Regions from separate parts of the Fundicoccus sp. Sow4_D5 genome, predicted to be linked through region 2. Evidence: predicted binding sites of a transcription regulator. Region 2 holds the regulator's gene; each other region holds the start of a gene.
The links. Region 2 encodes NrdR, which represses ribonucleotide reductase genes. Its sites were predicted from a motif close to ACACNATATATNGTGT; they were not measured.
Positions count from the first base shown of each region.

Region 1: the regulator NrdR is predicted to act here: its motif matches at 5,983-5,998, upstream of nrdD (anaerobic ribonucleoside-triphosphate reductase).
Region 3: the regulator NrdR is predicted to act here: its motif matches at 5,362-5,377, upstream of ACTQ45_RS03260 (deoxynucleoside kinase).
Region 4: the regulator NrdR is predicted to act here: its motif matches at 1,637-1,652, upstream of nrdH (glutaredoxin-like protein NrdH).

Region 1 is NZ_JBQKLF010000005.1:163,002-171,251, forward strand. Features, by position in the region: gene ACTQ45_RS07930 (ABC transporter ATP-binding protein) at 1-536, shown strand, start outside; gene ACTQ45_RS07935 (ABC transporter permease) at 533-1,798, shown strand; gene ACTQ45_RS07940 (hypothetical protein) at 2,198-2,941, shown strand; gene ACTQ45_RS07945 (hypothetical protein) at 3,119-3,814, shown strand; gene ACTQ45_RS07950 (hypothetical protein) at 3,939-4,886, shown strand; gene nrdD (anaerobic ribonucleoside-triphosphate reductase) at 6,021-8,201, shown strand; gene nrdG (anaerobic ribonucleoside-triphosphate reductase activating protein) at 8,223-8,250, shown strand, end outside.
Region 2 is NZ_JBQKLF010000008.1:19,652-27,901, forward strand. Features, by position in the region: gene thrS (threonine--tRNA ligase) at 1-858, opposite strand, end outside; gene ACTQ45_RS09555 (hypothetical protein) at 1,232-1,438, opposite strand; gene dnaI (primosomal protein DnaI) at 1,477-2,394, opposite strand; gene ACTQ45_RS09565 (hypothetical protein) at 2,366-3,931, opposite strand; gene nrdR (transcriptional regulator NrdR) at 3,915-4,481, opposite strand; gene coaE (dephospho-CoA kinase) at 4,580-5,173, opposite strand; gene mutM (DNA-formamidopyrimidine glycosylase) at 5,185-6,030, opposite strand; gene polA (DNA polymerase I) at 6,157-8,250, opposite strand, start outside.
Region 3 is NZ_JBQKLF010000001.1:680,764-689,013, reverse strand. Features, by position in the region: gene lspA (signal peptidase II) at 8-466, shown strand; gene ACTQ45_RS03285 (RluA family pseudouridine synthase) at 463-1,404, shown strand; gene ACTQ45_RS03280 (DUF2786 domain-containing protein) at 1,620-2,333, shown strand; gene ACTQ45_RS03275 (pyruvate kinase) at 2,604-4,124, shown strand; gene ACTQ45_RS03270 (hypothetical protein) at 4,155-4,808, shown strand; gene ACTQ45_RS03265 (pyridoxamine 5'-phosphate oxidase family protein) at 4,771-5,208, shown strand; gene ACTQ45_RS03260 (deoxynucleoside kinase) at 5,450-6,118, shown strand; gene ACTQ45_RS03255 (DUF503 domain-containing protein) at 6,252-6,542, shown strand; gene ACTQ45_RS03250 (CorA family divalent cation transporter) at 6,545-6,901, shown strand; gene ACTQ45_RS03245 (magnesium transporter CorA family protein) at 6,922-7,512, shown strand; partial or broken gene ACTQ45_RS03240 (2-keto-3-deoxygluconate permease) at 7,627-8,250, shown strand, end outside.
Region 4 is NZ_JBQKLF010000001.1:583,854-592,103, forward strand. Features, by position in the region: gene ACTQ45_RS02790 (ABC transporter permease) at 1-493, shown strand, start outside; gene ACTQ45_RS02795 (ABC transporter ATP-binding protein) at 493-1,284, shown strand; gene nrdH (glutaredoxin-like protein NrdH) at 1,713-1,940, shown strand; gene ACTQ45_RS02805 (hypothetical protein) at 2,062-2,367, shown strand; gene istB (IS21-like element helper ATPase IstB) at 2,360-3,109, opposite strand; gene istA (IS21 family transposase) at 3,260-4,564, opposite strand; gene ACTQ45_RS02820 (hypothetical protein) at 4,751-4,948, shown strand; gene ACTQ45_RS02825 (helix-turn-helix domain-containing protein) at 5,030-6,193, opposite strand; gene ACTQ45_RS02830 (PTS sugar transporter subunit IIB) at 6,493-6,645, shown strand; gene ACTQ45_RS02835 (PTS sugar transporter subunit IIB) at 6,642-6,944, shown strand; gene ACTQ45_RS02840 (thermonuclease family protein) at 7,348-8,025, shown strand; gene ACTQ45_RS02845 (pyruvate carboxylase) at 8,045-8,250, shown strand, end outside.

The sequences.
Region 1 (8,250 bases), on a different contig from region 2:
CCAAACAGTTGGCCTATATCCCAGAAACACCTATCTTATATGAAGCGTTGACTCTAAAAGAACATTTAGAAATGACTGCTTTAGGGTACGGCATACCGATAGAGACAGTGATGGAAAGGGCCGAGCCTTTGTTAACATTATTTCGTTTAGATAAACATTTGAGCTGGTTCCCGGCATATTTTTCTAAAGGGATGAAGCAGAAAGTGATGGTTATTTGTGCCTTAGTGACGGACGCACGCGTTTTGATTATCGACGAACCTTTCTTAGGACTCGATCCATTAGCGATCAAACATTTCACGCAATTATTAAAAGAGCGGGCCGAAGCTGGCAGCGCGATTCTATTTACAACCCACGTCCTAAGTATTGCGGAATCTTTATGCGACCATTTTCTAATGTTGCAAGCAGGCGAGTTAATTGCCAGCGGTGACCTCACACAGATGCAGGCGCAACTTAAACGACCAGATGCTAGCTTAGACGAATTGTATGTCATGATTGCTGAAGAGGGCTTAGCGGCTGAGGCGGGTGGCAGCGTATGACAAGTTTAGCGCAACTTTGGCAAAAGCGTTTCGCGCAGTTTGCCAAAGAGTTAGGCAAATACGGCCGCTTAATTTTTAACGATCATTTCTCAATTATACTGTTTGTCATATTAGGCTTTGGTGCATTCTTTTACCGCGAACAACTCGTTCGTTTGCAAGCCATGGACACAGGAAGTATTCGTTTGCCGATTATTGTGATTGCCGTCATCATTTTGGCCGTCTGTTTTCAATTAGGTAAACCGATGTGGCTAACGAAGGACTCGGATAAAAGTTACTTATTTGCTCGCGGCAAAGAGTGGCATGCCTATTGGCTGAAGGGCACACTCTTGGCAGTTATTCTGCCTGTCATTATTTTACTGGCAGCAGTCGTATTACTGTCACCATTTATCAGTTTGGTGACCTCGTGGTCTAGCGAGCAATTGTTACTTCTATGCGTTTACTTAGCGCTGGCTAAAGTTCTCAGCTTTGTGTTAATTTACTTAAATATCTTTACCTTAGGCCTAGGGAAAATCCAACAACCCTTGAACCAATGGCACCACAGCTTGGCTTTTGTGCTAGTCTTGACAAGTAGCTTTTTATTACCATCAGGACCTTGGCATATCTTAATGTTTGGTATCGTGCTAATTGGCCTAAGCGCTTACGTTTTGTGGGCGTTGACTCAGCGTGAGCAACGTTTAATCCAATTTGAATATGTCATCGAACAAGAAACGGCCCGCGAATCGACCTTCTACAAATGGATCGCCATTTTTGCAGACGTGCCACATTTGGTCCCCTCTGTCAAACGACGCGCCTTTCTCGACGGCCTATTGGAGAACCTAAGCAAACGCCTAGCCAACCGAGGCAGTTATATGTACTTACGTATGCTGTTTCGCAACAATGCCTATAGCGGCGTTTGGCTACGTGTGATGTTATTTATCGCTGTTATGCTCCTTTTAGTCGACCAATTATACATGGCCATGATTTTAGGAGCAATCGGCCACTTACTAACCGTCGTCCAATTGGTGCCGCTGATTCACTACTATGACGCACACCCATTCCAACAACTATACCCAGTACAAATCGCCAAGCAGTATCAAGCCTTCCAGCCAACGATGATGATCATATTTATCATTCAAACCGCCTTCTATGCCCTGGTCTGGAGTTTCATCCAAGGCTTTAACTTCACGTGGTTACTGGTCGCCGGCACGTGGTTAGCGACCGCCGCTTTATTGACTTACTTTTACATCCCGCTCTGGGACCGAAAACAAAACAACAAACACTAATTTATTTAGAATAACTACGACAGATTGCTTGCACTTTCCACCCACGCCCAGCAGCGAAGGAGAAAGTGTTTTTTTTGTTTGGTCGAATAAGCGAAAGACTGGTCTTTTGAAGGGGCGACTTCGGTGGGGCAAGCTCGTCGGCTAAGCCACTATGGCCTGTTAGGCGCCTTTGCAAGCCGAAAACTTCACAAAAGAAAAGGCATCCTTACAAGGTAATTCAAAGCGATAAGTGCATTTAAGTGAGTTGATTGAAAGCAATTGATATACTATAACTAACAAGTAGCGAGAGCTGTGAAGGAAGTTTCTGCTAAATTTGTCTACCTTTGAGCACGGAACAAAGTGAAAATATTGAAAGCTATAGTCGTCCGCCCCTCAACACATTCATAAGGAGGCAATAAAATGAACAAAAGATTGAGACCGTTAATTAGTCAGTCTGTGTTAGTTGGTTTATTAGTCTTGGGACATACAGCGCCAATCGTGGCTGCTGAAACAGAGCATTATCTGGATCCGCTAATCACAGAGGAAACAATAGAAAATGATGCGATTTGGGCTGCTTATCAAGATTATAAACGAGGAATTGAGCAATTTAACTTGCACGATATGGCATCAGAGGAAGTGACGGGTACCTCTTTAAGTGAAGTAGAAGAATTTGAGGCAGCCGTTGAACCTACTTTTCATCATCTGAGCGAAACGGAAAGTTACTTAAGTTATATGTATGAGAGTGAAACGACAAATAATCCCAACGACGATCAACCAGTGTTGGGTGAGTTGTTATTTTATTTTATTGATGAAGAATTATACTATACAGGCATTGGCTCCCTAGATTTAGTGATTAACAATGATCAGTTGTTGCCGATGGGATTAGACCAAGAGTGGTTGGATACGAAAAACTCTTATCATCTAATGGTTGAGTTTGGTCCACGCGTGTTTGGCTTATCTCAAATGGTTTATCAAGGCGAGGACTACTATCAAGTCTTGCTACCGCAAGGTGAAACGACAGAACAGATGTATGCACAATTTATATATATTTACCAAGATCATGCGATTTTCGGTTATCAAATTGAGTTAGAAGAGATACTCGATTCTCCTCAAGGTGCGATGAAAGATCTCTTTGTTGAATTGACTGGACTTCTTAATGAGTAATTATCGAAAGTGGGATAAAGTCGATTTCAACGGCCTTTCGGAGTGGTTTTTATGGAGCCATTGCGGTTTAATGCTCATTATGTAACAAACTATTCATCTAGTGTTAATATTAAATAGATAGTTGGCTTCATTCAAAAATCGTATTATATGGACAAAATATGATTTAAGGAGCCTTGTATGTTATTGCTTCAGAAATTTCACGGTTATCAGTTGTTGATTCCTAATCAATATCATCAGTCAACATGTTTAAGGTCCTTTGCCACCTTGGAGAAGTGTTTCTATCTTGAGGAACATCCCTTGTATTATCAAAAAGCGTTTAGAAATTTTACGATCTATTCCAAGCCAGAGTATTATGAGTTGCGAATGCGAGGTTGCCTAGTTTTAAAAGCTGACTTGGCGGTGATAGATCATTGGCTGTATATCGAAGCAGATAATGATAATAGCCAGACGATAAGTCAGCTACTGGTTGATTACATTCCGAAGCGCTCGCCTGTTCGGCGCCTAGTCGAAGAGCGCAGTAATGACTTTTTTTCGTTAATGCCTTTACAATGTATCCACCAGTTTTTAGTTGGAATCAGCTTCAGGGAGTTTAAAGAACAAATCAATTGGTTGACGCGCGTAACGTCATTGACTTATTTAAGTTCTGCACCAATAGTCAATTCTCATCAATTATCTGGTTATTATGCGGGCTTTCGCTTGAATGCTGACTGCCAACAATTTTTACTCAATCAACAGGTATATTTTTATGAGGAATTGGAACTGTTCGATTGGTGGTTATTAGCCAAATTACCTTACATGTGTGAGAAAAAAGTAGCAGAAATGCAGGGGCTTTTTTATGAAAAAACGGGCTTTGAATTGGTGTTATCATCGTAATCACAAACTTGTCTATTATTTTCATTCAATCGTTTTGGTGTAACTATCCACAATTGTCCTTTATAATTGAATTAGTAAGTTAGACATAGAGGCATAAAAAGCTTAATTTAAAGGAGAATCATTTATGAAAAAGACATTGAAAAAATTAGTAGTGACTGCATTAGCAACCAATATGGCACTTGTCGCTTTACCAGTTGCTTCAGTTTGGGCACAAGATGCAGAGGAGACGACGGAAGAGGTTTCCGAAGAAACGACGGAAGATGCACAAGCAGAAGCTGGGCATCCCTTAGCAGGCGTATTAACAGAAGCCTCGGCAGAAAACTTAGCTTTATTAGATGCATATGATGCTTACCAACAAGCTTTAAGCCAATTTACAGTTCAAGATGTCGCTGTTGGTGATGTGAACGGCACTTCTTACCAAGAAGTAGTCGACAGTTTTGAAACAAGCGTTGAAGGGGAAGAGTTTGAATTAAGTGAAACTGAAAAGTATTTAAGTTATACATTTGAGATTGATGAAGTAAGTGAGGCGACAGGCGAAAACAAGGCCTCAGAGTTAATCTTATACTTTAGCAATGACACCTTAATGTATATTGGTATCGCGACATTAGATATGGAAATCTATCCAGAAGATGTTTTAGCTGAAGATGAAATTGAAACATGGATTGCTGATCAAGTAAATGTTCAAACCGTTGCGGATAGACAAACACGTATCATGGGATTGTCTGAAATGGTTTACGAAGGTGTGACTTACCACATGGTCTTCTTACCAACAATCAGTGGTGAAGATGAAATCTTTGGTGACTACATGATTATTTCTGAAGACGCTGTTTATGACAGCTACCCATTAGGTATTGAGGAAGCAATCGAAAGTCCTCAAACAACCATGTTAAACTTATTCAGTAACTTCTTTGGCTTCTCGGAAGAAGAAGCACCAGCTGAAGAAGAAACAACTGAAGAAACAAGCGATGAAGTACCAGCTGAAGAAGAAACAACTGAAGAGGAAACAACTGAAGAGGAAACAACTGAAGAGACAACTGAAGAAGAAACAACTGAAGAGGAAAGTGCTGAGTAATTTTACAGCATTTAAATTCATAAAAGCGGCTCACGTCATGTGAGTCGCTTTTTTTATATTATAAGGATTAATGGACGGAAGTTTGATTTATCATGCTTCAGATTACTTGTCATGGTTGGGACTAAAATTATAAGAAATCCGAGCATCACAAAGGAGTTTAGAGTCTACAAGCAATACAAGGCAAAGTCGCCGTGTCACCTATACGACACGTGCTTTCCATTACCTTAAACGGCGTGTCACCACATGACACGTGCTCTTATACTATTATTCTACGTATCCTGAGTAGTTTTATAACATTTCAGGCAGAAATAACTGCTAAATTAAGACTAATTATCCAAAGTCGCCGTGTCACCTATACGACACGTGCTTTCCATTACCTTAAACGGCGTGTCACCACATGACACGTGCTATTTTACTATTATTCTACGTATCCTGAGTAGTTTTATAACATTTCAGGCAGAAATAACTGCTAAATTAAGCTTAATTATCCAAAGTCGCCGTGTCACCTATACGACACGTGCTTTCCACTACCTTTAACGGCGTGTCACCACATGACACGTGCTTTCCACCACCTTAAACGGCGTGTCATCACACGACTCGTGCACCAAAGTCTAGTCAAAGATATTCCTTCAATATAAAATCTTAAAAGAAAATGGTGTCCTTCGTCACGACACTGCCCCGATTAAAGCCAGCTGATAGTCTTAAATAACCGTTAAAAACGTAGTGACTGACCCTTTCATCTTTTCCCAAACCTCGTAATTAGCACATAAGAACGGGTTCGCATTTTAAACAAGCAGTGGATCTTCCAGAACAAACAAATTGGCTATCGATAGTCAATACAAATTCCGACAGCGAACTGCTCAAAGAGCTATTCTGTCGAGAGGCTTGGTAGGGAAATTATCGTTCTAAAATTTACTGCTGTGTAATATATTCAGAATAAACACTTTATAAAAAATATCAATTTAAAGTTTGCTCATAAAGACGCTGACGCAATTATTCAAAGCTGTCATTATAAAATTATTGAATGATACTTTAGAATAGCTTGAGAAAAAATCTGTTTAACACACAATATGTATGCTAATATAAAGGTGTCATGACACTATATGTTGTGTTGTGAGAAAGGTGGATGACTCAATGTCAAGTTTAATTAAAGAGAATAAAGCGAGTATTTCGCAAGAACTAAGTATTCAGGTGATCAAAAGAGATGGGCGTCGTGTGCTATTTAATCAAGATAAAATAAAGCGAGCGATGATGAATGCAGTGGTTGAGGTTTATTCAACAGTGACAGAAGAACATGAAGAGCTTTTGACCGCAATGACGAAACAAATCCAACAAGATATCGCTAGCCGTTATACAAGGGATATAAAAATTTATGAAATTCAAAGCATTGTTGAACATCACTTATTAGAAAGTGGACTCATTGAGGTAGCCAAGGCCTATATTCGTTATCGTACAGAACGTGACTTAGAAAGAGCAGAAGCTTCCAATATAAATGTTCGCATTCAAGCGCTTCAAGCGAATGAACAAAAGGTTGTGAACGAAAATGCGAATAAGGATAGTCGCGTGTTCAATACTCAAAGAGATTTAACAGCCGGAATAGTCGCAAAATCTATAGGACTGACTATGCTACCGCCACATGTAGCCAATGCACACCAAAAAGGTCAACTACATTATCATGATTTAGACTATCATCCTTATGCGCCAATGAGCAATTGTAGTTTAATTGATTTCAAATCAATGTTCGAAAAGGGATTCAAAATAGGCAATGCCGAGGTTGAATCGCCTAAATCAATTCAAACGGCCGCAGCGCAAATGGCACAAATTATTGCCAATGTTGCAAGTAGCCAATATGGCGGTACTAGTGCGAATCGAGTGGATGAAGTGTTAGCCCCTTATGCAGAACTTAATTTACAAAAGCACTTGGAAATAGCAAGTCACTGGATGGAAGATTCAAAAAAACAAATGGCCTATGCAGTAGAGCGAACGAAGAAAGATATCTATGACGCAATGCAAAGTTTAGAATATGAAATTAATACTTTGTATACCTCTCAAGGACAAACGCCTTTTACAACATTGGGCTTTGGGTTAGGAACAAATTGGATTGAACGCGAAATTCAAAAAGCAATTTTAAGAGTTAGAATAACAGGATTAGGGACAGAGAACAGAACAGCTATTTTTCCCAAATTGGTTTTTACTATAAAACGTGGTGTGAATTTGCAGCAAGTTGATCCCAATTACGACATCAAACAATTAGCGATTGAGTGTGCAACCAAAAGAATGTACCCGGATGTTTTAATGTACGATAAAATTGTTGAATTGACGGGAAGTTTTAAAGTGCCGATGGGCTGTCGTTCTTTTTTACAAGGCTGGCGAAATGAAGATGGGCAAGAAGTTAATGATGGGCGTATGAACCTCGGAGTGGTGACCTTGAATTTACCTAGACTGGCCTTAGAGGCTAATGGTAATCAAGAAACATTTTGGCAACTATTAAATGAACGTCTTGAAATTGTAGAGGATGCCTTAGTTTACCGTGTGAACCGGGTGAAGGAAGCAAAGCCAGAAAATGCACCTATCTTATATATGCATGGAGCGTTTGGAGAGAGGCTTAAGCCAAATCAAGCGGTGGATGACCTGTTTAAGAATAAACGAGCAACGGTATCTTTGGGTTATATTGGCTTGTATGAAGTCGCCACTTGTTTCTATGGAGCAGCTTGGGAAGAAAATTCGATTGCCAAAAACTTTACGATTGATATTTTGAAGACGTTAAAAGCAAAAGTTGATGTCTTAAGTGAACGACATGGCTATCATTTTAGCGTGTACAGTACGCCATCAGAAAGTTTAACTGATCGATTTTGCCAAATGGACCGAGAGTTATTTGGTGTGGTAGAGGACATTACAGATAAAGAGTATTATACGAATTCCTTCCATTATGATGTTCGCAAGACTCCCACACCCTTTGAGAAAATATCTTTTGAAAAAGACTATCCTCAATATTGTAGTGGTGGCTTCATTCACTACTGTGAGTATCCAAATATGCGACAAAATCCTAAGGCCTTAGAAGCCGTTTGGGACTATGCTTATGATCGAATTGGTTACTTAGGAACGAATACGCCAATTGACCATTGTTATGAATGTGACTATGATGGTGATTTTGAAGCAACAGCTCGAGGCTTCCAATGTCCGCAGTGTGGCAATCGCAATCCAGCAACATGCGATGTTGTTAAAAGGACCTGTGGTTATTTAGGCAATCCTCAACAAAGACCTATGGTCCATGGACGTCATAAAGAAATTAGTGCTCGCAAGAAACATATTTAGTCAAAAAAAGGAGAGACAGACATGAGGCATCCTAAGGCGCAAGAATGGT
Region 2 (8,250 bases):
AATTTCTTTATCCATAATATAACGTTCGATGGCTGTACGAATAGTTGCGCCTTTTGGTAACCAGAAAGGCAAGCCAGAACCAGCTTCTTGAGAAATCATGAAGATGCCTAACTCTTTACCTAGTTTACGGTGATCTCTTTCTTTAGCTTCTTCACGCATGCGTAAAAAGTCATCTAAGTCCGCTTGCTTGAAGAAAGCTGTCCCGTAAATACGTTGCATCATTTTATTATCTGAGTTACCGCGCCAGTACGCACCAGCTAGTGATAGCAATTTAAAGATTTTAATTTTACCTGTTGAAGGCACATGGACACCGCGACATAAATCAGTAAAGTCTTCTTGTTGATAGACTGTAATGATCTCATCAGCTGGTAAAGCCTCAATTAACTCAACTTTATACGGATCTGCAGCAAAAATTTCTAAAGCCTCTTGGCGTGATACTTCACGGCGCTCGATTGGGTAGTTTTGAGAAATAATTCGTTTCATTTCTTTCTCAATTTTTGGCAAGTCTTCTTCTGAAATTTGTTCTTCTTTATCTGTATCGTAGTAAAAACCTGAATCGATGGCCGGTCCTACACCAAAGTGAATTTCTGGGTATAAACGTGTCAACGCATGAGCCAATAAATGCGCAGTTGAATGACGCATAATTTGTAAAGCCTCGTCACTCTTCTCAGTGATAATTTCAATTGTCCCATCTATTTCCAATGGACGGACATAATCGACTAACTCACCGTTAAATTTACCCGCTAAGCCTGCTTTACCAAGCGACTTGCTAATTGCTTGCGCAACACCCTCAGTTGTAATTCCCTTATCGTATTCTCTTTGACTACCGTCTGGGAATGTTAAAATAATTTTTTCCATTTGAATTCCTCCTATAAGTCACTTGCAACCATCAGCCAATACTCATTCAATAAAAAAAAGCCCCACTGTCCAATACAAAGTATCAGACAATGGGACGTGAAATGTTGACGTGGTTCCACCCAAAATTCGTTAAAAGAGACTTCGCCCCTTTAACCTCTACTGATCTAACGCATCAGTCAACGTTCATCCTTAATCGTCAGTGACTTTCCGGATGACATAATATGAAGGGGTCATGATAATCCTTTGTAAGACGTCGCAGCACCCGTCTCTCTCTGTGGACAAAATATGATTAACATGTTGTCTTCATTTACCTATTTTTAATATAGTTAAGTTATATCATGCTTCGTAGAAATTAACAAGTCAAATTCTCAACTTATCTTCTTTTTCCGAACTGATTCATGCGAACTAAAGCAGAAATTGTCATTAAAATACCTAAAATCATTGGAAAGGCTAATATTGTCTGTTTCTCTTTAAAATAATAACCTAATAACACAATGATTTGAATCATTAATGCAATCACTAAGTGTACAATAATAAACCGTTTTTCTTTTAAATACTCTTCGCCATCTCTAGGTGTCAAGTTCCCCCATCCTTTCAATTTGTTTCATCTTTAGATTTTTATTGAGCGTGATGACGTCTGTTTTCTCCGTCCAATGCAACTTCTTTGGCTAAGAAACGAATCCGTTCCATCAAACGATTTGCTTTCACTCTTTCAATGCCATCACGACTTTCAGATAAATGAGTTTGTAAATCATTCATACTGAAGTTTGAAGTGAAGAAAGTCGCTAGTGATTCCTTCATTCTGTATTCTAAAATAACCGCCAAAACTTCATCTCGCAACCAGGCAGAGTTCGACTCGGCACCAATATCATCAAGTATTAGAATCGCTACTTTTTTGACAGTGTTTAAGGTTGCTTGAGTGGTATTAAGAGAAATCGTTCCCTTAATTTCAGTTGTGAAGGTTGGATAGTGTAACATCGTGACACCTACATTTTGTTTGACTAATTCGTTAGCTAGAGCTCCCAATAGAAATGTTTTCCCTACCCCGAATGGTCCATAAATATACAAGCCTTTAGCTAAAAGTGGTGCTTGACGATATTGTTCGACAAAATCCGCCACTTCCTCCATTAGAGCTTCTTTCCTAGGTGTGTCAAAGGTAACATCAGCCAAGCGTGCGCGACGCACATCAGCAGACATCATACGGTTATCCAATAAGGCTTGACGTTTACGACGTTGTGAGTAATCATAATACTCTTGTGTTGGGACATATGTAATATCAATGTAGCTTGAATTAATAAATAACTGAGGTGTAAAACCGGGATTCTGTCCAGGTTCTCCACGGCGTTGAGCTTTCATTTCGATCACAAACTCATTTAATTTCGATAAACTATTACTAATCATTTCTTGGGATAATTCATTTTGGTGTTGATCCACAAAGTCTTGAACAGCATCAAATTCCAGAATCTCTTTGACAGTTTTACGAAAACTTTCTTGATGTTCCGGTCGATTAAGGTACTTTTCCATCATGTGACGCATCGATTGCATTCCCCTTCACATCCTCTCCGAATAATTTGTTTAATCTCGCGCGAATGGCTTGTTCGTTCTCAGTCGTTGCAGCTGCTTGAGGTTGACTAGTTGCAGGTGTCGTTGACGTTTGCGCTTGTTGCGCTACCTGTTGGTCTTGTTGTTTCATCCAATCTGGAATCACTTCTTGACGACGGTATTTCCGATTATAACCACCTGAAGGTTGAGTCTTAGCATTTTTTGCTTGTCTTGTTTCTTGAATTTGGGCTTTATTACGTATAAACTCTAAGGCATGACCAGTCGACTGAATGTTATGTTGTTGCCATTCACTTGCAGTTCTTTGTAAATCGCCTTTATAGACACTGTCTTTTCGTTCAATAACCAAAAGATAATAAACTAAAAAGTTAATAATTTCTGGTGCTAAGGTCGTTTTAGTTGCTAAATCTCGGACATAGAACTGTTCACTATCAGTTGCGAAGCCATTTTTGGCTTGCTTAGTTCTTTCTAAAAATGTATCATTTGGCATTTGTTCACATAGAACAATCATATGAATATCTTGATCCGAAAACTGCTTGAAAGTCTCTTTAAGATTCGCATGGCGCACTTTAAGTTCTGATTGCGTATATTCATAAGGGAATGTCTGGTTAGTACGTACCTGTTCATCATTAGATGACACCGTTTTCTGTGCATTTGTCGTTGGAGCAAAGGCTGTTTCTTGACGTTTTTGCGCAAAGAACGTTTTCTTGTCCGCAATGTCTTTTAATTTATCCAACTGTATCTGGTCCGTCACATCATTAATTGCCAATAAGACGATTTGAGTCATCTGGACTTCATTCAATTCATAAACTTGACTCGTGCTTAAGACTTGTTCCTTTAAAGCTTGAGTCAACTGAGTATGTTCAACGCCTTCCGCCATAATATAACGTAAGAATTTCGCATATTCAAAATGTTCTTGAGTTGCAGATACTTCTGTTTCAGCGCTTTGTTGTTTAAATTGACGCCCTTGAACAGACTCTTGAATTTCCTCATCTGCATCACGATTAATATAATAGAAAACATCTTCAAAATTAGCGGTGATTTCCGTATATTGGTCTTCGTCAATTGGTTCAACTTGCCACATTCTAAGTAATTGATAGTAATTTTGGTCTCCAATTTGCTTATAAAGGGTCGTACTCAAGAGTGGGTTTCTAAGGAATTGCTTGACATCAAGTGGTTGCTGTAATTCATACAACAAGGTTTGATAGCGCCAATCAGTATGCGATGTGCGGTCGCGGTAAGTTCTTAATAAGCCTGCTGCTTCTAGCCGTTGACGTCCCTCATCACACGCTTTGATACCGACATTCATAATTTGGATTAATTGTGCATGTAGTATCCTTTGGCTTTGATTAGCTGTTTCTAAGGGTTGATTCATTAAGGTTAAATACAAGCTAATTGCTGATGACCCGACAATGGGCTGATACAGTTGCATTAAACTTTGCATCTGTAAAGGTGCCAGACTATATTGGTGTTTCACTAAAAAAGGTTGTAGTGGGTTAATCTTCTGACTCATTCGCCTCATTCTCCAATCTATCAGAATCGGTCGGCGATTCTGTTGATTGGTCTGACACCACATGGGATTCAGACAATGAATGATTATCGCTATTAATACCAGCTTTTTTCATCGCTTCTAACTCTTTCAAGAACATATCACGTGATTGAAACTCACGGTAGACACTGGCGAAACGAATATAACTAACCTCGTCTAATTCCATTAATAAAGGCATCACAAATTCGCCAATGCGTTTCGTTTCAATTTCTTTATCCGTTACATCACGGATCGCATTTTCTACTTGAGAGGCTAAAGTCTCCATTTGCTCACGGCTAATCGGTCGTTTCTCTGCAGAACGGACGATGCCTCTAAGTAATTTATTACGATTAAATTCCTCACGTGTCCCATCACGTTTAACAACTAGCAATGGGGATTTCTCAACACGCTCATAAGTATTAAAACGGTGGCCACATTCTAAACATTCTCGTCGACGTCTAATGGCTGTCCCATCATCATATGGTCTTGAATCAATCACTTTTGATTGTTGATGCTTACATTTCGGACATTCCAATACAATCGCCTCCTTTCAATCTTTATCTTTATTTTATCATAGCTTAGAAATTATTAAACTAATACTCGCTAGAAAACAACATGCTTGAGCGATTTAGTTTAATTATTGATAGACTTTAATAACATCTGTACTTGTTCTCTTGTTTCTTCGATACTACCCGAATTGTTGATGATCACATCAGCTAACTTCTTTTTCTCTTCAATCGATAATTGAGAAGCCATTCTGGCTTGCGCTGCTTCTTGTGATAGTTGATCTCTTTTTTTTAAACGCTCCAATTGAATCTTCTCTGGAATATAGACTAACCAAATCGAATCAAAACGGTCTGTAGCAATTGTTTCAAACAATAAAGGGATATCTAACACGACAAGTGTCTCACCATTTGAATGGTACCGCGCTACTCGCTCAAACATTGTCTCATAAATTATCGGATGCAATAGTTGATTGACTTGCTTGCGAACTTCTTCATTATCAAATAGTTTTTGGGCTAAGACTGGTCGATTCAACTGTCCTTGCGGGTTCAGTAACTCTGCGCCAAAGGTTTGAACCAGTTTTTCCAAACCGGGAGTTCCCGGTTCGACAACTTCTCGTGAGATTAAATCTGCATCAATGACAGGAACACCTAAGGAAAGTAAATAATTTGAAACCGTCGACTTTCCTGTAGCAATCCCACCAGTTAATCCTATCACACGCACGTAATCCCTCCTTATTGCACAATAACTTGACAATGAGGACAAAAATGTGTTCCCCTTTGCGCAAATTGAATTTTATGAATCAGTGTCCCACAGACTACACAAGGTTCATCCTGGCGTCCATAAACCATTAAAATTTGCTGAAAACTCCCTGCTTCCCCGAGTGAGTTTTTATAGGAGCGAATCGTTGAACCCCCCGCTTCAATCGCCTCATCTAAGACAGCCATAATCGTTTGATGTAACAGACTGACTTGTTCTTCGCTCAAGCGATTTGCTGCTGTTCCCGGATGAATTCGCGACCTGAATAAGGTTTCATCGACATAGATATTGCCTAAACCGACCACCAATTTCTGTTCCAACAAAGCCGGTTTAATGGCCTTTTTAATTAGTCTCAGTTGCTTTTGGAATATTTCTAATAGAAATTCATCCGCGACCGGTTCTGGCCCTAATTTTTTCTCTAAAAAATATGTGTCCAAGTCAGCCGTTTTTAGTCGCTCAATGCGTCCAAACTTTCTGACATCATGATAATGTAATTGGCTACCATCCGTAAAGTAGTAACGAACGTGCGTATGTTTGGCCATTTCTGTTTGTAAACTGTTTTCGTCAGGATAATATAAATATTTCCCTTCCATACGTAAGTGAGAAATCAACAGATAGTCACTCAATTGAAAGACTAAATATTTGCCCCGACGACCAATTCCTTCGATTGTTTGGCCAATTAATTCATGTTGCCACTGTTCGAGCGACTCATCTGTTCGAATAATCCTTGGCCATGAAACATGCACTCTCTCAATCGTTTTACCGATCACTAGTTGCGCTAATCCTTTACGAACTGTTTCAACTTCTGGTAATTCTGGCAATCTGGTCAAATCCTTTCTAAACGATTAGTCATTAACTGGTAATTAATGATAAAACAGACACTGACAGCTCCCTATCATTAATGAGCAGATGGATAGCGGTTCTATGTTCATAGTGGGAAGATTTAATTATTTCAATTCAAACCAGTCTTTGCCACTATTGTAGTCCACCTTTAATGGCACTAACAAGTCTACCGCATGTTCCATGACTTGAGGAACAATTTCTTCTAGACGGCTAATTTCTTCAGCTGGTGCTTCTAAGATTAACTCATCATGCACCTGTAATAAGAGACGCGCTTGTAAATTTTCCTTCAGAATCACTTCACGCAACTGAACCATCGCAATCTTCAAGATATCAGCGGCGGTCCCTTGAATCGGCGAGTTAATAGCCGTTCTTTCCGCAAACGAACGTAAATTGAAGTTGCTTGAATGGATATCTGGTAAATAACGGCGACGATTGAACATCGTTGTGACATAACCATCTTCTTTGGCTTGGTCAACAACTTCTTTCATAAACTTCTCAATCCCTGGATATTGCTCGAAGTAGCGATCGATAAAACTTTTCGCTTCCGGACGTGAGATGCCCAAGTTTTGAGACAAGCCATAATCACTGATACCATAGACTATTCCGAAGTTAACGGCTTTGGCTTGGCGGCGATAGTCACTATTGACTGGCTCATCTTCTGGCAGACCAAAGACACGACGGGCTGTCGCAGCATGGATATCTTCGCCGTCTTTAAAAGCTTGCATCATATGTTCGTCTTGACTGATGTGAGCTAAAACGCGCAATTCGATTTGCGAATAGTCAGCGCCAAATAGTTGCCAATCAGCTTTAGATGGCACAAAAGCTTGACGGATTTTACGCCCTTCTTCCAAACGAATCGGAATATTCTGCAAGTTAGGATCCGTACTACTCAAACGACCTGTTTGAGTTAAAGTCTGGACAAACCGTGTATGTATTTTCCCGTCCTCTTTAATATAAGGCGGTAAACCTGCTAAATAAGTGCCTTGTAGTTTAGATAAGGTGCGATATTCCAGAATTTCCGCAATAATTGGATGACTGCCTAATAGTTTATCCAAGACATCTGCAGCTGTACTGTAACCCGTTTTTGTTTTCTTAATGACGGGTAAATTCAGTTTTTCGAACAGAATCGTTCCTAACTGTTTAGGTGAATTAACGTTGAAAGCCTCTCCAGCATGTTCATGAATACTTAATTCCATTTCCTTAAGTAAGGTAATCATTTGTTCATTACGTACCTCTAAGACTTCACGGTTTACCGCAATGCCTCGGACTTCCATTTCAGCTAAGATGAGTGCTAATGGCATTTCAATTTCATGGAATAAGTCGAGCATTTCTAAATCAGTCAGTTTTTTAATTAAAGGTGCTTCAAGTTCACCCATCGTAATGACTTTATTAGCTAAGTGTTGATCTAATACTGTTAGGTCTTCCGGAACTGCTTTTTTAGCCCCTTTTCCATAAACAGCTTCATCGTATAAAACGATATTGGGTACATCGACTAATCGCACAATATCCGTTAACTCTTGAGCATTGTGAACATCAATTAAATAGGTTGCGATTAAAGTATCAAATGTCACCCCGTCTAATTGTGCGCCATTAATGGCAGCAATGACACGTTCACGTTTACTATCAAAAGTTATCTTAGAGTGAGCCGCCGATGCCAACCAGTCCTTGAATAGTTCACTACCATACGCTACTTCAGCCGTTGCAGTATAAAGTGTTTGCGTGTCTAAATCAGACCATGCGACCCCAACAACTTTTCCGAAGTGATAATTATCTTCTAGCATTTCAGTGTATAAGACGGCTTTTTTAGGCAGATGCTCTGCTTTTATTTCTTCTAAACGTAATGTTTCATATTGCGGTAATTGGGCAGCGGCTTCTTGTGAGATAGTCGTATCCGTCATCTCACCTTGAAGTGCTTTCAAAGCCGCATTGAATTCCATTTGACGATAAAATTCCATTAAATCGTCAACATTGCGTCCCTTGTAAGTCAAGTCCTCAATCGTCAACTCAATAGGTGTTTCAAGTAAGATTCTTGCTAAATCCTTACTCATGAAAGCTTGTTCACGGTCATTGATAATGTTTTCTTTCATTTTAGAAGGTTTTAATTGATCTAAATTCTCGTACATATTCTCAACTGAACCAAATTGATGCAATAATTTAAGGGCTGTTTTTTCACCAATTCGTGTAATACCAGGGTAATT
Region 3 (8,250 bases), on a different contig from region 2:
GGTAATGATGACGCTAGCTTTTATTGTTGCATTTTTAATCACTGTTATTGACCAAATTGTTAAAAAATGGACGACTCATTCATTACAATTACATGAGTCCAAAGCCGGAATTGAAGGCGTGTTTGACTTCTATTACATACGTAATGAAGGTGCTGGTTGGGGAATACTGCAAGGTCAAATGTGGTTTTTCTATATTGTCACACTTATAATCATTGCTTATCTTATTTATTTAATTTACAAACACCGTCAATCCAGCGTTTGGTTGAAATTTACTTATGGATTATTGCTTGGCGGGGCAATTGGGAATTTTATAGACAGAGTCATGTTAGGTTTTGTTATTGATATGTTCCGTCTGTCTTTTATAAATTTTCCGATTTTTAATATAGCCGATACTGCATTGTCACTGGGTATATTTTTTCTCATTATACAAGTCTTGTTTACTCAAGACACAGAAGGAGTCTTATGAATAATTTAAACGAAAACACATATATTATTAAACTTACGGGACAAACAGGACGACTGGATAAAGTCTTAACTAGTGAATTCCCTAAAGAAAGTCGTTCAACAATTCAAAAATTAATTAAGGATCAATGGGTAACAGTTGATGAAAAGAACGAAAAAGCGAACTACAAGCTTGAAGGAACTGAAACAATTCAAGTAACGTTTTCTGCAGAAGAACCATTAGAACTTGTAGCGGAGAATATTCCGTTAGACATTGTGTTTGAAGATGAAGATCTTCTCGTAATCAATAAACCAGTTGGTATGGTTGTCCATCCATCAAAAGGACATCGTAATGGAACCTTAGTCAATGCTTTACTTTATTATTTAGGTAATAACTTATCAGAAACATCTGAAATGATTCGTCCCGGAATTGTTCATCGTATTGATAAAGATACGTCAGGACTTTTAGTGGTGGCAAAAAATAATTACGCTCATCAGAAATTGAGTGAACAATTGATTGCTCATACTATGGGACGTCAATACGTAGCGTTAGTCCTTGGGACAATTGAGCCCAATGATGCTACAATTGAAATTCCAATTCGACGAGATCCAAGTAGTCGTATGCGTTGGCATGCTGATAGAGAGGGCAAGTATGCCCTTACGACATTTGAAGTTCATACTCGATTTACAGATAGTACTTTGTTACAATTAGAACTTAAAACGGGAAGAACACATCAAATTAGAGTCCACATGGAACATATAGGTCATCCAATCGTTGGGGATTCAATTTACCGTCAAGGCATGAATAATTTTAGAACCTCTTTAGCTAAATTAAAAGACGGTCAGTTATTGCATGCTCAATCAATACATTTCAATCATCCACGCACTAATGAACTGGTCGAATTTACGAGTGAACTGCCCAAATATTTCACAGAAGTATTGGACACATTAGAGAAAATATAAGATAATAAGATGATAGCTTTTCTTAAAAGAAATTAATGCTTAAATTGACTATTCATTCGATAAGTGTGAGCTGTTATAAAAATAGAAGAGATTTTTATACAAAACAATAGAGAAAGGAATGCCTAAATCTAGTAATCTCATTAATCTAGTAAAATTGATTGTTTTATGAACAATAGCAAGCTAGATTTAATTAGATTTACGGCAATGGTGAGTAATTGTCTGTTAACGATAAAATATTAGAAAAGATTAGAAACCTACTTAGCCTTGCTGAGGATGGTGGTAATGACGAAGAGAGTCAAACAGCCTTACTGATGGCTCAAAAGTTGATGTTGAAACATAAAATTTCTCAAAATGAACTCAATCTTGGTGGCGAACAGAAAATTGTTATTCGTTCGTTATCTGTTTATAAGCGGATTTACTGGTGGGAAAAAGTATTAGTTAAAATAATTGCTGATAATTTCCGAGTAATGTTTTATATGCAAAGTAATCGCTTGCCACATCAAACAACCGTTCAAAGAAAACTTGTTTTGATGGGATATCCTGAAGATGTAGACTTTGCTTTTGAGATGTTTCATTTAGCAGCAGAAGCGATGAAACATTATGCAACATTACATATTAAAGAGTTTTTAGAGAGTCAAGAGGCTAAAGATAAAAAGTCACAGGGAGCTTTAAGGAAATCTTATTACCAAGGATTCATGGATGGTTTGAGTCATAAATTTAAATTACAACGTGATCAAATGATAGATGAAAATGAAAAGTATGCCTTGATGATTAAAACACCTCAAGATGTCCTGGATAAGTTTAATGAAGAGATTCAAGGTCATCTTGCTTTTAAACAACCTGAGTTAAGTAAAGAGAATGAGGCGTATACTGAAGGCTATGATAAGGGCTCGAATATATCTTTATCAAATAAATATTTAGAAAATTAAGTATTTAACAAATGAATAAATAAGTTCATGAATGTCAGGAAGTAAAACTTGCAAATAACCATCATTGGGATGTTAAATCCTTGTGATGGTTATTGTTTTAGATATAGCAAGTAAATTGACTAAGACTTAGGCAGATAGTCATATTAACTTGTCATAAAGCCATTAAAAAGTAACCTGTTTAAAATAAACGATAGTCAATTGCCGTATTGGTGAGTCTGGAAGACTAATGTTATAATGACATTAGATCGACTAAGGAGAGCGAGGGTGATTATGTTGGATTTTGATGAGGCTTACAAAGTTACAAATGCTAAGGATTTGTTAAAAGAAATTTCTGAGTTATATCAGTTAGTTGTCACTGAAGGCGATGCCATCTTCGAAAAATGGGAAGCGGATATTATTCGACCAGAATTTAATGAGAGCGCACGCAATTTAAGTTATTATTTAGCTTTAAGGCAAAGAGATATACGTGGAATTCAACGCGACCTTGTTCCATGGGGCTTATCTTCTTTAGGTCGTCTAGAATCAAAAACGTTAAGTACTCTAGAAGCGGTCATTCACGCCTTAACTGCTATTGTGGGTGAACAAGTAAGCGAGCAAACGCCTCCCTTTGATGCGTTTAATCTTGGTGAAGAAAGATTAGCCTTTAATACCGCTTTGATTTTGGGTGAGAAACCGAATAACCGAAACACACGAATTATGGTTACAATGCCGACACAAGCAGCAGGTAATATTCAATTAGTCCGAGATTTAATTAATAAAGGCATGAATGTAGCACGTATTAATTGCGCTCATGATACAGAAGATATCTGGATGCAAATTATTGGGAATATACGTCAGGTATCAAACGAACTTAATAAAGATGTCCGTATACTAATGGATATTGCTGGACCTAAAATACGGATAGATTGGATATTTACCACTCATAAGAAACCTAAAATATCCTTAGGTGATACGATTTATTTGACGAAAGATTACAATCATTTACCGAAAAATAATGAGGCTAAGGTAACTGCAGGCTGCAGCATCCCACAAATATTTGAACAGCTATCTATAGGTGATGCTGTTTTAATTGATGACGGAACTGTAGAAACCAAAGTCATTGATGTTAGTCATGATTACGCCAAATTAGAAGTCCACAAAATCAAAGGCAAGAGTATCCGTATCAAAGCAGACAAAGGATTAAACTTTCCTGGACTCTATTTTGCGATCGATATCCTCACACAAGAAGATAAGGAAGCGATTGCATTTTCAGCGGAACATGCAGATATTATTGGTTGCTCTTTCGTTCGAGATGTTAACGATATTAAGTCAATTCAATCTGAATTGCATAGCTTACTTGGTAAAAAGGCTAAAGATATACCGTTGATGGTGAAGATTGAAACCGTCCAAGCCGTTCAAAACTTAACTCAAATTATTTTAGCCGCAGCAAGTCATAATCCGTTTAGTGTCATGATTGCGCGAGGGGATTTAGCTGTTGAAACAGGTTATATTCGTTTGGCAGAAGTTCAGCAACAAATCATGTGGATTTGTGAAGCCGCAGATATTCCAGTCGTTTGGGGGACTGAGGTACTGGCTAATATGATTGATACTGGAATACCAAGTAGGGCAGAAGTAACAGATGCAGCTGAAGGCGGGCGTTCTGACTGTGTGATGCTAAACAAAGGGGATTACATTGTTGATACAGTCGAGATGTTAGACGAAATTCTCCATATGATGAAGGAACATCAATTTAAGAAGACCCCCAAACTCAGAGCACTAAGTATTGCCAAAAATAATGATCACAAAAATTAATTGAACAATTAATATAAAGGAGTTGGCTGATTGAACGAGTTTCAAAGAGACCGTGAATTAAATATAAAAACAAGTGGCATGTATGAATTAAATGAATGGAATCATGCTCACTATAATCGAACAGAATCGACGAGTTACTATGTTCTTGATCAATTATTTAAAGAATTTAATTTTAAACCAACCGATCATTTAATCGATTTCGGTAGTGGGAAAGGTCGGGTTCTGTTTTATGTCCATCACCATGCTCAAATACCCGTTACTGGAATTGAATTAAGTTCCACTGTATTTCAATCATTAAGTACTAACAAACAAAACTATTTGAGTAAGTTTCCTAGTACTAACCCAATTAAATTGGTAAATGATTTTGCGGAAAATTATGAGATAGCGAAACATATGAATGTTTTTTACTTTTTTAATCCATTTTCGGGTACCATTTTTAAAAAAGTGTTAGATAACATTATTTCATCAATCGAAATGTACCCAAGAGAAATCACATTAATTATTTACTTTCCAATGCCAGCTTATTATGCCCATTTAGAAATGTTCGGTTTTTTTGACATAAACAGAAAAATAGCAGTACAGCTGGAAAAAAACTTTACAGATGAAGTTTTAATATTAACAAATAATCAGTATAGAGGAGTCAAAGATGAGCGCAGAGAAATATTTAGCAATTTTGCAAGATAAAGTCGGTGTTGCAGTGTTTGGTACGGTGAATGAAGATCAAAAGCCGGATTCACGGTATATTAATATCGGGGTAGCAAATGATCAAGGTGTCTTTTTTATGACGAGTCCTACAAGTAAGTTTTATTCACAATTAATGAATCATCCCTTTGTTTCAATTACGGGAATGGCCAAAGCAGATGGTGAGATGGAAGTCATTCGTATTAAGGGAGAAGTCCGAGTGTTAGGACAAGAAAAATTAGAGGAAGTATTAAAAGATAATCCTTATGTAAAAGATGTTTATCCTGATGAAGAGAAAAGAAAAGACGCTCAAGTATTCCAAGTGTTTAAAGGGACTGGAAATTACATGCACTTACAAAAGCGATTTAATGAAGACTTCACCTTTGAATCAACTAATGGCTAAATTTGACACAGTGGTGTAACTATATAGAAAGTAGATGAGACTACCATTTATCGGTAGTCTTTTTAGTGAATAATTGTCAAGGGTCATTATTAGTTATACGAGTTTATTAATAATTGTACTTGTCCCAGATGTTGATTGATGATATTCTATTAAACGCCACATGTTGTGTTGAGCGATGGCTCATCACTAACATACAAGGACAAAATAGATAAATAAGACGTTGAGATTGGGAGAGGGGAAGATGGCAATAATAGTAATAGGTGGTATGATTGGTGCTGGAAAAACAAGTGTGGCTGAGTTAGTAGCAAATGCTTTGGGAACAGAAGTTTTTTATGAGAATGTTGATGATAATGATATTCTGCCTTTATTCTACACAGCAAGTGAAGAGGAACAAGAGGCAAAACGTTACCCATTTTTACTACAGCTTGAATTTTTAAGCAGCCGTTTTAAAAACATTAAAGATGCATTAATTAATCAAAACAACGTATTAGACCGTTCAATTTATGAAGATTGGTATTTTTGTAAAATTAATAATGAATTAGGTCGTATTTCTGACACAGAATTTAGAATTTATGAAAAATTATTAAATAATATGATGGAAGAATTGGAAGAGTTACCGAAAAAATCACCTGACTTAATGGTCTATTTGACGGGGTCATTTGATACGATTATTCACCGAATAGGCTTACGCGGGCGTGAGTTTGAACAAGATGAAGGCCTAATGAATTATTATCATACTCTATGGTCTGGTTACGATGATTGGGTAGAAAACTATTATAATGCGTCACAAGTTTTAGAGATTAATATTGATGAATTTGATGTCGTTAATAATCCAGAAGACGCTGAGCGTTTAATTCACTTAGTTCAGTCTAAATTAGCAGAAATGAACATCACAACTACAGTATATTAATAGGACAAACAGCAGACTTTGGTTTGCTGTTTTTCTATTCACTTTAAATGCATTTTATCAGGAGAAAATGTATACTAATATTATATTCGCAAGAACATTTGAACATTCTGTTAATGGAAAGTAGGTGTTTTAGATGTATATTGTAGCAACCCTATTAAAGTTTAGAATTGAAGAAGCAAATTCTCTAAAAGATAAACGCAGAATATTAAAAAGTATGATACAAAAATGTCAGCAAAAATTTAAAGTGAGTATAGCTGAAGTCTCACAGCAAGATAATATATATAATGGTGTGATTGGTTTAGCGCTTGTGACTAATAATCAACGACATGGTGAAAGTGTGCTACAAAAATGCCTTGATTTTATTGAAAACAACTATTTAATCGAAGTCACTGAAGTCGAATGGATTGATGGGAGGGGAATTTAGTCATGATGTTCTATTTTTTCAATGAAGACAAACATTATCAAGAAACGCAAGATGAACTAGAAGCGGATTGGATACACCTAGAGCAGCCAACAGAAGCAGAGATAGATGTGTTACAAACCAAATATCAAATCCCGAAAGATTTTGTAACTTCTGGAGTATCTCCCTATGAAATACCGAGATATGAAGTGTTTGAAAATGAAGAAGGAGAAAAGATTCAGTTACTTGTTGTTTTAACTCCTGAACGAGAACATTCTGATTCTAGTGGAATTGAATACTGTACCAAACCGTTTGCAATGATTATTATGCCTAACAAAGTGTTGACCATTACAGAAAAAACACCGGATATATCCGGAAAATAGCTAGAAATGAAAATTCCAAGATGGAAAAATTTTTAATGCATGGAGACTTAATTGAAAGTCATTTAGTACTACGGGTTTTATGGCGTGTGACTAATGAATTTATTGAAGATATTGGGGAAATTAATCAGCAAATTGATGAAATGGAAGAAAACATTCATGGATCAACTAAAAATGCGATGTTCGATAAGTTGATTTCAGTTCACAAAAGTCTAGTTTTCTTTAATACTGCCATTAGTAAAAATCACGAGCGCATCGAAGCCTTGAAAGAAGAAAATATCGTTGGAGAAGAAATGCTTAGCAATGAGCTATTACATGACATTGAAGTGGTTTCTCTACAAGCATCCGTTCTAGTACATGAATCAGATGAAATGATAACACATTTGAGTCAAGTCTTTTCGAGTGTTATATCTAATAATATGAATTCGATTATGAAATTCTTGACTGCATTAACACTTGTTTTAACAATCCCACAATTAATTAGTTCACTTTGGGGGATGAATGTTAGCTTACCTTGGGAAAATAATCCTTTCGGTTTTGCAATTCTTATTCTTGTATCAGTCATACTAAGCATCCTAACAATCATTTGGTTAAAGAAAAATGATTATTTTTAAATAGAAGTTGCTCGATTACAAGTCTCTAACACTTTTCCGTTTGGGTTTAGATAGAATTTACTTAACTCTTTAGTTAAGCATCACATTAAAAGGAGATTTAAAGTGATAAAATTTATGCAGAAAATTCCAGCAGGGACATTTATTGTGCCCATGCTTGTAAGTGCTTTGTTCAATACATTTGCGCCTGCTTTATTCGATATTGGAGGGGTTTCAGAAGTCTTTTTCTCAGGCGGGGGAATGACGTTTATTGTTGGGGTTCTGACTTTTAGTTCGGGAATTATGTTGGATATTAGAAAAGTAGGTTCAATTTTTAAACACCATGGCGTGCTTTTTTAGCTAAGATTGGATTGGCTTTGCTGTTTGGCTATTTAGCCATTACTCAACTTGAACCCCAAGGTTTATTTGGTATAAGCACCGTGGCTTTTGTAGTAGCGATTGCTTCAATTAATCCTGCAATTTATTTAGGATTGGTGAAAGATTTTGGAACAGAACATGACTCATTAGCCTTCAGTTTGGCAGGGTTGTTCAGTATTCCAGCCTTTCCCTTAATTATCTATGCGGTATCTGCTGGTGGCGATGTGGATTTAATGCCAATATTTTCGATTTTATTACCCTTATTTGTGGGGATGACTCTTGGGAATTTAGATCCAGCATGGTGAGGTATCTTTGGACAATTGCCTATTGTACTTTTACCATTATTGGGTTGGAATATTGGACAAGGGATTGATTTTAAAGCAG
Region 4 (8,250 bases), on a different contig from region 2:
TATATTTGTGATTATTTGTATCTTAATGATGGTTTTTTTCTTTAAAACAGATATTGGGCAAGCAGTCATTGCTACAGGAGACAACGAAATTATGGCGAATTCATTAGGGATTAATACGCCACACATGATTCGAGTGGCTTTAATGTTTGCTAACGGCTTAATCGCACTTAGTGGGGCTCTTGTCGCGCAGGATAATGGGTTTTCAGATATTCAAATGGGGTCTGGTACCGTAGTTGTTGCGATGTCATCCATCGTCATTGGAGAGGTATTGCTTAAAAACGAGCTGACTTTAACTAAGCGTCTAGTTTCAATCATTATTGGGGCAGTTATCTATCGTTTAATCTTAGTGTTCGTTTTACGATTAGGCTTTAATTCGAATGATTTCCGTTTGATATCAGCGACGGTTTTAGCGATGTTCTTAGCCTTCCCATCTGTTAAGGCCAAGTTGTCTCCAAAAATAAATACAATTGGAAATAAAGGAGGGCGAGCATAATGGCCCATATTGAATTAGTCGATGTAACCAAACGTTTTAATCGTGGAAAAGGAGATCTCGTTTCCGGCCTAGATAAAGTAAATTTAAAAATTGAAAAAGGGGAAGTTATTGGCGTCATTGGAACTAACGGTGCTGGTAAATCAACTTTGTTCAATTGTCTATCTGGCCAAATAAAAATAGATGAAGGGCAAATATTTTTAGGCGATCATGAAATTTCTGAATTAAAACCGATGGACATTTCTCGTAAAATCGGCCGTGTTTTTCAAGATCCAAGAATGGGGACAGCTCCCAGAATGACAGTGTTTGAAAATTTAATGTTAGCTCGTAAAAGAGGAGAGAAGCGACTGTTTGGTCGTTCTCTAACCGAAAAAAATTATGAAGAAATGATTGAATACCTTAAACCTTTTCGTCTGGATTTAGAAAAAAGATTAGATGTTCCAATTGAAAATCTATCTGGTGGACAACGCCAAACAATTTCTTTAGTAATGGCAACCTTACAAGAACCACAATTGTTATTATTAGATGAACATACGGCTGCATTGGATCCTAGAACGGCTAAGCAAGTGATGGCGATGACTCAAGACATTGTTCGTCAACTGAATTTAACTACGCTAATGATTACTCATCACTTACAAGATGCACTTACCTATAGTGATCGTATAATTGTAATGCATCAAGGACAGATTAGTAAGATTTTTTCTAAAGAGGATATTTCTCAATTGACCGCGGCTGACTTATTTAGCACGATCGAACGCTTATCTGGTTTTGTTAATGGTGTGGAAATCGTTTAGGCACGAACTGTAAGTTAACAAGTCGGATTAGAAGCAGTTGGATTATCGGCTAGATTTTTCAGATATAAATTTTGGCAGAGTAGCCTTTACCGTTTTTTTGACATTAGTTTAGAAAAACCTAACACTAACTTAGACAGTTTTGCTAAGTGTTACGCGAAACAGTCAAACTTAGTTGTCTATCAGAGTACTTTAGGACATCACTAGCCAGTTTATCCTTTTAGAATCCAAAAACTAATAAGCTCTATTGATATATTATAGTAATTAATCCAGGAACTAAGTGAATTTGATTGCGTCTTACAATACAGTAACAACTTATCTAAAATACAATATTCGGTGTTATGATTAATAAACAACACAACATATAGTTGTTTATTACCTTGTAATTGAGTATGATAGAGTTACTTTGATAAAAAGAAAGAGTGACTATTATGAAAAAAATTATTGTTTATTCAAAACCTAATTGTATGCAATGTTCATTTACTAAAAAGTATCTTGATGAAAAATCCATCAGATACACTGCTTATGATGTTTATGAAAATGAACAAGCTTTAAAAACTGTAGAAGATTTCGGTTTTAAAAGCTTACCAGTTGTTGTTATTGAAGGTGAAACGCCATTCTTTGGTTTTAGACCTGATTTACTAGAAGTTTTAGCATAGTCATAGACTCATTAAAATGATTACATCGCTCTATCAATTGACTTGATAGAGTGTTTTTTAGGTAAGAATTCATTTTGGTTATACTATGGGTAGGCATATATATGTGAAAGTAGGGATAATGTTGATTAGTGAAAAAGATTTAGCTTACCTTAAACGTGCTGTGGCCCTTGCTAGACAAGCTTTAAAAGAAGGAGATGAACCATTTGGTTCGCTTCTTGTTTCTCACGAAGGCCTTGTATTGTTTGAGGATTATAATCATGTTTCTGGCGGAGATCATACGCGTCACCCAGAATTTGAAATTTCTCGATGGGCAGCTAAAAATATGACACCAGAAAATCGTAAGCTTGCAACTGTGTTAATGTCAACTGAAAAATGGACCACCTTGCTATTGAAAAATGGTCCATTTGGCTGGTTGTTTATTAATTAATTAACTGATTCATCCATTCGCTAGTTTGCTTAATCCGGTAGCTATCACCTCGCATATCAACGACATGTGCTTGATAGGCTAAGCGATCAACTAAAGCCCCAGTTAAGGTTGGATCTTTAAAACACTCTTGCCAACGATCAAAGGTAAGGTTTGTGGTAATTAAAAGAGAACCACGATCATTGCGGTTAGATAATAAATTAAAGAGTAATTCAGCTCCTGCTTCGTCAAAAGATAGATAACCTAACTCATCGACAATCACGAGATCAACTCGTTCAAACCTTCGTTTAAAACGCATAAATTGACTTTGACTCACTGCTTCCTTTAATTGAATCACAAGGTTTGGGGCATTCACAAAAAGTACTTGATAACCTTTTAGACAAGCTTCGATACCTATCCCGATACTAAAGTGAGTTTTGCCAGTTCCTGGGTTGCCTATTAAAATGCCGTTTTCTTTAGCCTCTATAAATTGAAGTGTTTTTAATTCACGTAATTGTTGCCGCGTCTTATCTTCAAACACTAGATCATCAAAATCCATCAAGTATTTTTTCTGGTGAAACTTCGCTTGTTTGATACGTCGTTCGCAACTTCTATTGCGTCGATCTTCTACTTCCGCATTCAATAATTCTGTTAAAGCTTCCTCAAAAGTCAAATTTCGATGGTTCGCTTGCGTAAGATGCTCTTGAAACTGAGTCTTTGTATACGCTAGTTTAAGCTCCTTTGCTGCCACTTCTATACTTAACATGACGTCACCTCTAATCCATAAAGTTTGTTTAACCGTTGAAGATTTGATTCTACTTCTAGAATGACCTGATTACGCTCAAAACCATTTGTAATAGGTTGTTTCAATGAAGCTCGTTTCAATTGTTTTAGTAATTCCTGATGAGATAATTGTTTAAACTTGGAGAGCTGTTCTATAAAAAAACTTGGCGTTTCCTTTATAATGTTGGTAGTAGAGGGTTTCGAGATCGGGATTGTTTTTTAGAGCTTTTGAATGCTTTAAAGCACCTGGTTTCTTCATCAACGTCTTGAGGTAGTGGTATATGTCAAGCTGATATTGATGAGAGCCCTCTATTTTTTGATGCCGACAAACTTCTTCATGGTTTGCGTAGATTAATAAGTATTCCGCGTATTCTTTTACTTGTACTTGATGCTGGACGAGATAGTCTGGAACTGAATAATGGTTGGTTTTAAATTGAATGGTTGAATATTTATTGACCCGACATTGATGAACGGTTGCGACTTCGTAAGGCGGACGGTAAGCAAGTAGGGATCCCCTTTCGACCTTAATTTGGCTAGTTTGATTTAATTGAATTAACCCCTGACTTAGATAGTCTCTCGCTGCCTCTAAGTTTTGAAACTGATAAACTTTACTGAAGATAGCTCGTCGTACTGATTTGACACGTCCTTCTACAGTGCCTTTTTCATTCCCACTGAAACAATTAGTCACATTGATGTCAAAGCCGTAATATAAGGACAGTTTAAGCAAGGATTCATTTAATTCCTTTTCATTCTTGCCAATAAAACGGGTGACGACGTTGCGCATATTATCATAGACTACTTCTCGGTAGACACCCCCAACTAACTCAAAGAACTGCACATGTGCTTCCTGAAAGACTGCTTGTTTTTGATTAGTATAAAGATAAGCCCAATGAAAACCAGAGGCTGGACAGGCCAAAACAGCTAAATAATAAGTACCTACTTTGCCTGCAACTTCTAACTTCACTTCACCAAAGTCAAATTCTACTCGATGTCCTAAGGGGTATTCTTGACGAATATAAGCTTCTCTTGTTTTTTCTTTTAATTTTGACCAGTAGTGCGCCACTGTACGATACCCAATTGAATGTCCTGCGTCAGTAATGAGTTCATGGACTGCTTTAGCGGTAAGCGCTTGTTTGTGAGAGCCTAGCCGTCTATTTTTGATTTTCTCTTGTTGATAAATATCTCGCATTAACTGATCAACTTCTGGCGTGAACGTACGAGTCGTTCGGTTTTTCGTATTATACTGATGAGAGCTAACCACTTGATGCGTTGCTTCTTCTAGCTCTTTTTCTGACTGAGAGTGTATGACTGCCTCTAATCCCTCCTGATAACGATGACAAATTTTACTGACTGTTTTCCGATCCACGTCCAACCTTTGAGCTATCTTTCGAAAAGAAACCCCATCTCGATACAAATTAATGATTTCATACTGCTTCATAAAAGTAATCACTCCTAATTGCCTCCAAATATAAATGATTTATACTTAAAAGCATAAAAATAAGTGGACCATTTTTCAATAGCAACTTGCCACTGAAATGGACCACTTTTAGATTACAACAAACAAACTGTATATACGTCCGGTGAACACTGTCCAATGTGTGCCGCTGCTCATGGATGGGTAGGCTTGGGCCGTATTGTTTATGCTTGTTCATCTCAACAATTGAATGAATGGAGTTATGCCTTTGATTGGCCAGAGTCTCCGATTGAACCGTTACCTATTCAAGCAATCATTCGTCATGTTGAAGTCGACGGTCCAGCGGAAAGTTTAATTGAAGAAGTTAAACAGATGCATATTGAAAATTTTCAAAGAAAAAATACATGATTAATTAAATATCTAAAGTGTAACCATAGTAGAAAAACAGCTGCTTACTCCAATTTTTAAGGAGTAGGCAGCTGTTCATTATTATTTAATTATTGATTTTGCATAACTAGAAGGACTCATACCAAATTCTCGACTAAACGCACGGGAAAAATATTGAATGGAACCATAACCAAGTTCACTAGCTATTTCAGATAAACTCATTTTTGATTCACGAATGAGCACTTTACTTCGTTGAAGTCTGAGTTGATTGATATAAGCTTTAGGGGATGTATTCGCATACTTCTTAAATAACATCTGCAAAGTCGAGCGCGAGAGGGCGAAATGATCGACTAAATCATTTACTTGATTCTGTTCCTCGACGTTTTGATGCAAATAATCAGCGATGGCTTGAAATAGCTCATTCTCATAATTTTCTCGCATAGAGGTGGTAGGTTCTTCGATTGTATCTGCTTGTCCTTGGATAAGACTCATTAATAAGTTTTTAAAACTTAAAAATATTTCATCACTAGTATAATACGATGTCGGATTAGTCGATAATTTCATCATTCTATCCACAAGACTTGAGTGTTTACTTGTTAAATGATAAATTTTTTGACTCATCTCATCCTCTAAACCTTTCGCTTTGAACATGATAGTTAAATAGGTTGTCACTCCTTCTTTGTGAACTGTTTGTGAATAATCTTCACCAGGAAATAAAAGTATACATTCATGTTGGCCTAATATTAATTCATTCCCATTGATTTGATGGTTTATTTCTCCTTGATCAACAATAATTAATTCGCAGTAGTCCCGATTTTGATGAGTTAAAGCAAAGGGAGCGGTTTTTACTTGATATACAATACTAAAAATGGATTCAATTTGAATTAATGGCTGATTATTCTTTACTTTAAATTGCTGCGCAACACTGATCAAAATAGGTTCATCTGATAACTGAGGCTCTAAAAAGATACTACATTGATCAGTCACAGTTAAAGTATTGAAGTAAACATTACTCTCTAATGTAATGCTTCCTTGCAATATATACTCTTCATAACTCGATGGGTCATGCGGGTCGGCAGTAACAACTAATAAAGCAATGCCATTATTAGCAGTTAACGTAACCGGCTTTTTAAATTGAAAGAAAGTGTCACTATAATTTTTCTGAATAGTCATCATGCGATTGCGTGGTTTCTTCTTAACGTCTTGGATTGTCGACAATTGTTCGAACAAGGAACTATTCGCCATTGCTGTGGTTTTCGTATACATAATATGTCCTTTCTTATATAATTGATCATTTAGATAATAAGTACACATTTAGTATACACTAAAAAAGAAACAATCTCTATCAATTCAGGCGTTTTAGTTGATTGAGTTACATTGTGTCTTTTTTGATAAATGTTTAAGATAAGCACTTTGCCAAAAAAGACAAAACAGAGTGCAGTTAATACATATAAAAGATTTTTGCTTTCCGTAGATTTTAACGATAATTGTTTGCATTACATTAAAACCATCCTGTTTAATTAGGATATTTGAAAGGAAAGAATGGGATAATATCTATTATAAAGATGGCTCACATTGATAATCATATAATTCATGGTCAAGACGCTACGCGATGGTGTGAGGCGCTAGATGCTAATCTGATTATTGTTGTAAATGATGAGTTAGCTTCAAATAAAATGCGCCAAGTTCTTCTGGATAGGGCAGTTCCCGATAAATAAATTCTCCATACTATAAAGCAGAAAAAGCAATGAGTCATCTGCCGACTATATCGAGCGAAAAACGAATTATGCTAATTACAGATTCTATTAAAGACATCAAACGACTCATTAATTCAGGTATCAATATCCTATTAGTGAATTTAGGTAGCTTAGCGATAGAGCCAGGACAACGATATATCACGAGTTCACTTATAATGAACGAAAACGATTTTGATATGTTAAAGCAATTGATTATCAAAGGAATTCAGATTGATTCAAGAGTTAATTCTGAAGGTGAGTCCAACAACTCATTTCTATAATTGGCCTTTTAAACTAAATAAGAAGGTTTAATGAGACTACGCGTGGATCAATTAAAGACAGGCCTACATAAGTCCTTCATTTAGTATTATAAAAACAAAGGGAGGATTGATGGGTAAGCTGTAGATTATTTATTAAGCTTTTATTAATAGCTATTATAAAATTAAACACATGCCCTTTAAATTGTCGCATCTGTCTTTTAAATTCTAAATATTAATTATCTAAACTGTGGGAAACCTCTTTTGTCACCATGATAATTTTATTGAAAGCCATGTTTTTTTTTAGTGTTTTAAATGCTATACTTTATTAAAACAATCTCATCAAGCTATCATTTATGATCTTTGGTGATGTTTTTTAGATAGGATGCACATTAAATAGTGAGGTGTTTACTTGAATAATAAACAAATGAATAAACTAAGAAAGGTAGTATCGGCCGGTCCAAGTGGTGGTCGATATGGCATAATTAAATGGATTATCGCTTTAGTCTTCATACTTCTTGCTGGCGGAGGCATTGGTGGTGTCTTCAATCAAGAAAATGATTCTTCACTTTCTACTGTAAGTCAAAGTAATTCCAACATAGAAGATGCTCTTCAAGCATTTGATGGTAATAACTTTGAACATTTACCAAAAATGGTTAAATTACCCGTCATTTACGATAGAGTGGTTGATGGAGATACACAAATCGTCACATTAAATGGTCACGATATTCGTGTGCGACATTTAATGATTGATACTCCTGAGTCCGTCAAAGAAGGAACTTCTGTTCAACCTTTTGGCAAAGAATCATCTCAAAGGAACGACGAGTTATTGAGTCAGGCTGAAACACTCTATATGATGTTGGATGTTGGTCCAGCAACCGATCAATACAATCGTGTCTTAGCTTATATATACGCAGACAACATTTTAGTTGCCGAACAATTATTAAAGGAAGGCTTGGCAAGCGTTCGATATGTCAAAGCGCCTAATAATTCCTTTGAGGATGAATTTAAAGCCGCTCAACAACAGGCAATAGAAGCCGAATTAAATATTTGGAGTATTGAAAATTATGTTGAATCCAATGGGTATTTCAACCAAGTTGACTAAAGGAAGCGAGGAACAATAAATGTATAAGAAAATTGAAAAATTATTAATTGCTAACCGTGGTGAAATTGCCATAAGAATTATGCGTGCTTGTAAAGAAGTCGGGATAAGCACCGTTGCCATTTATTCTAAAGAGGACATCGGTGGTTTACACAGACAACGTGCCGATGAATCCTACTTAGTTGGTAAAGATCTAGGTCCAATAGAAGCCTATTTAGATATAGAAGG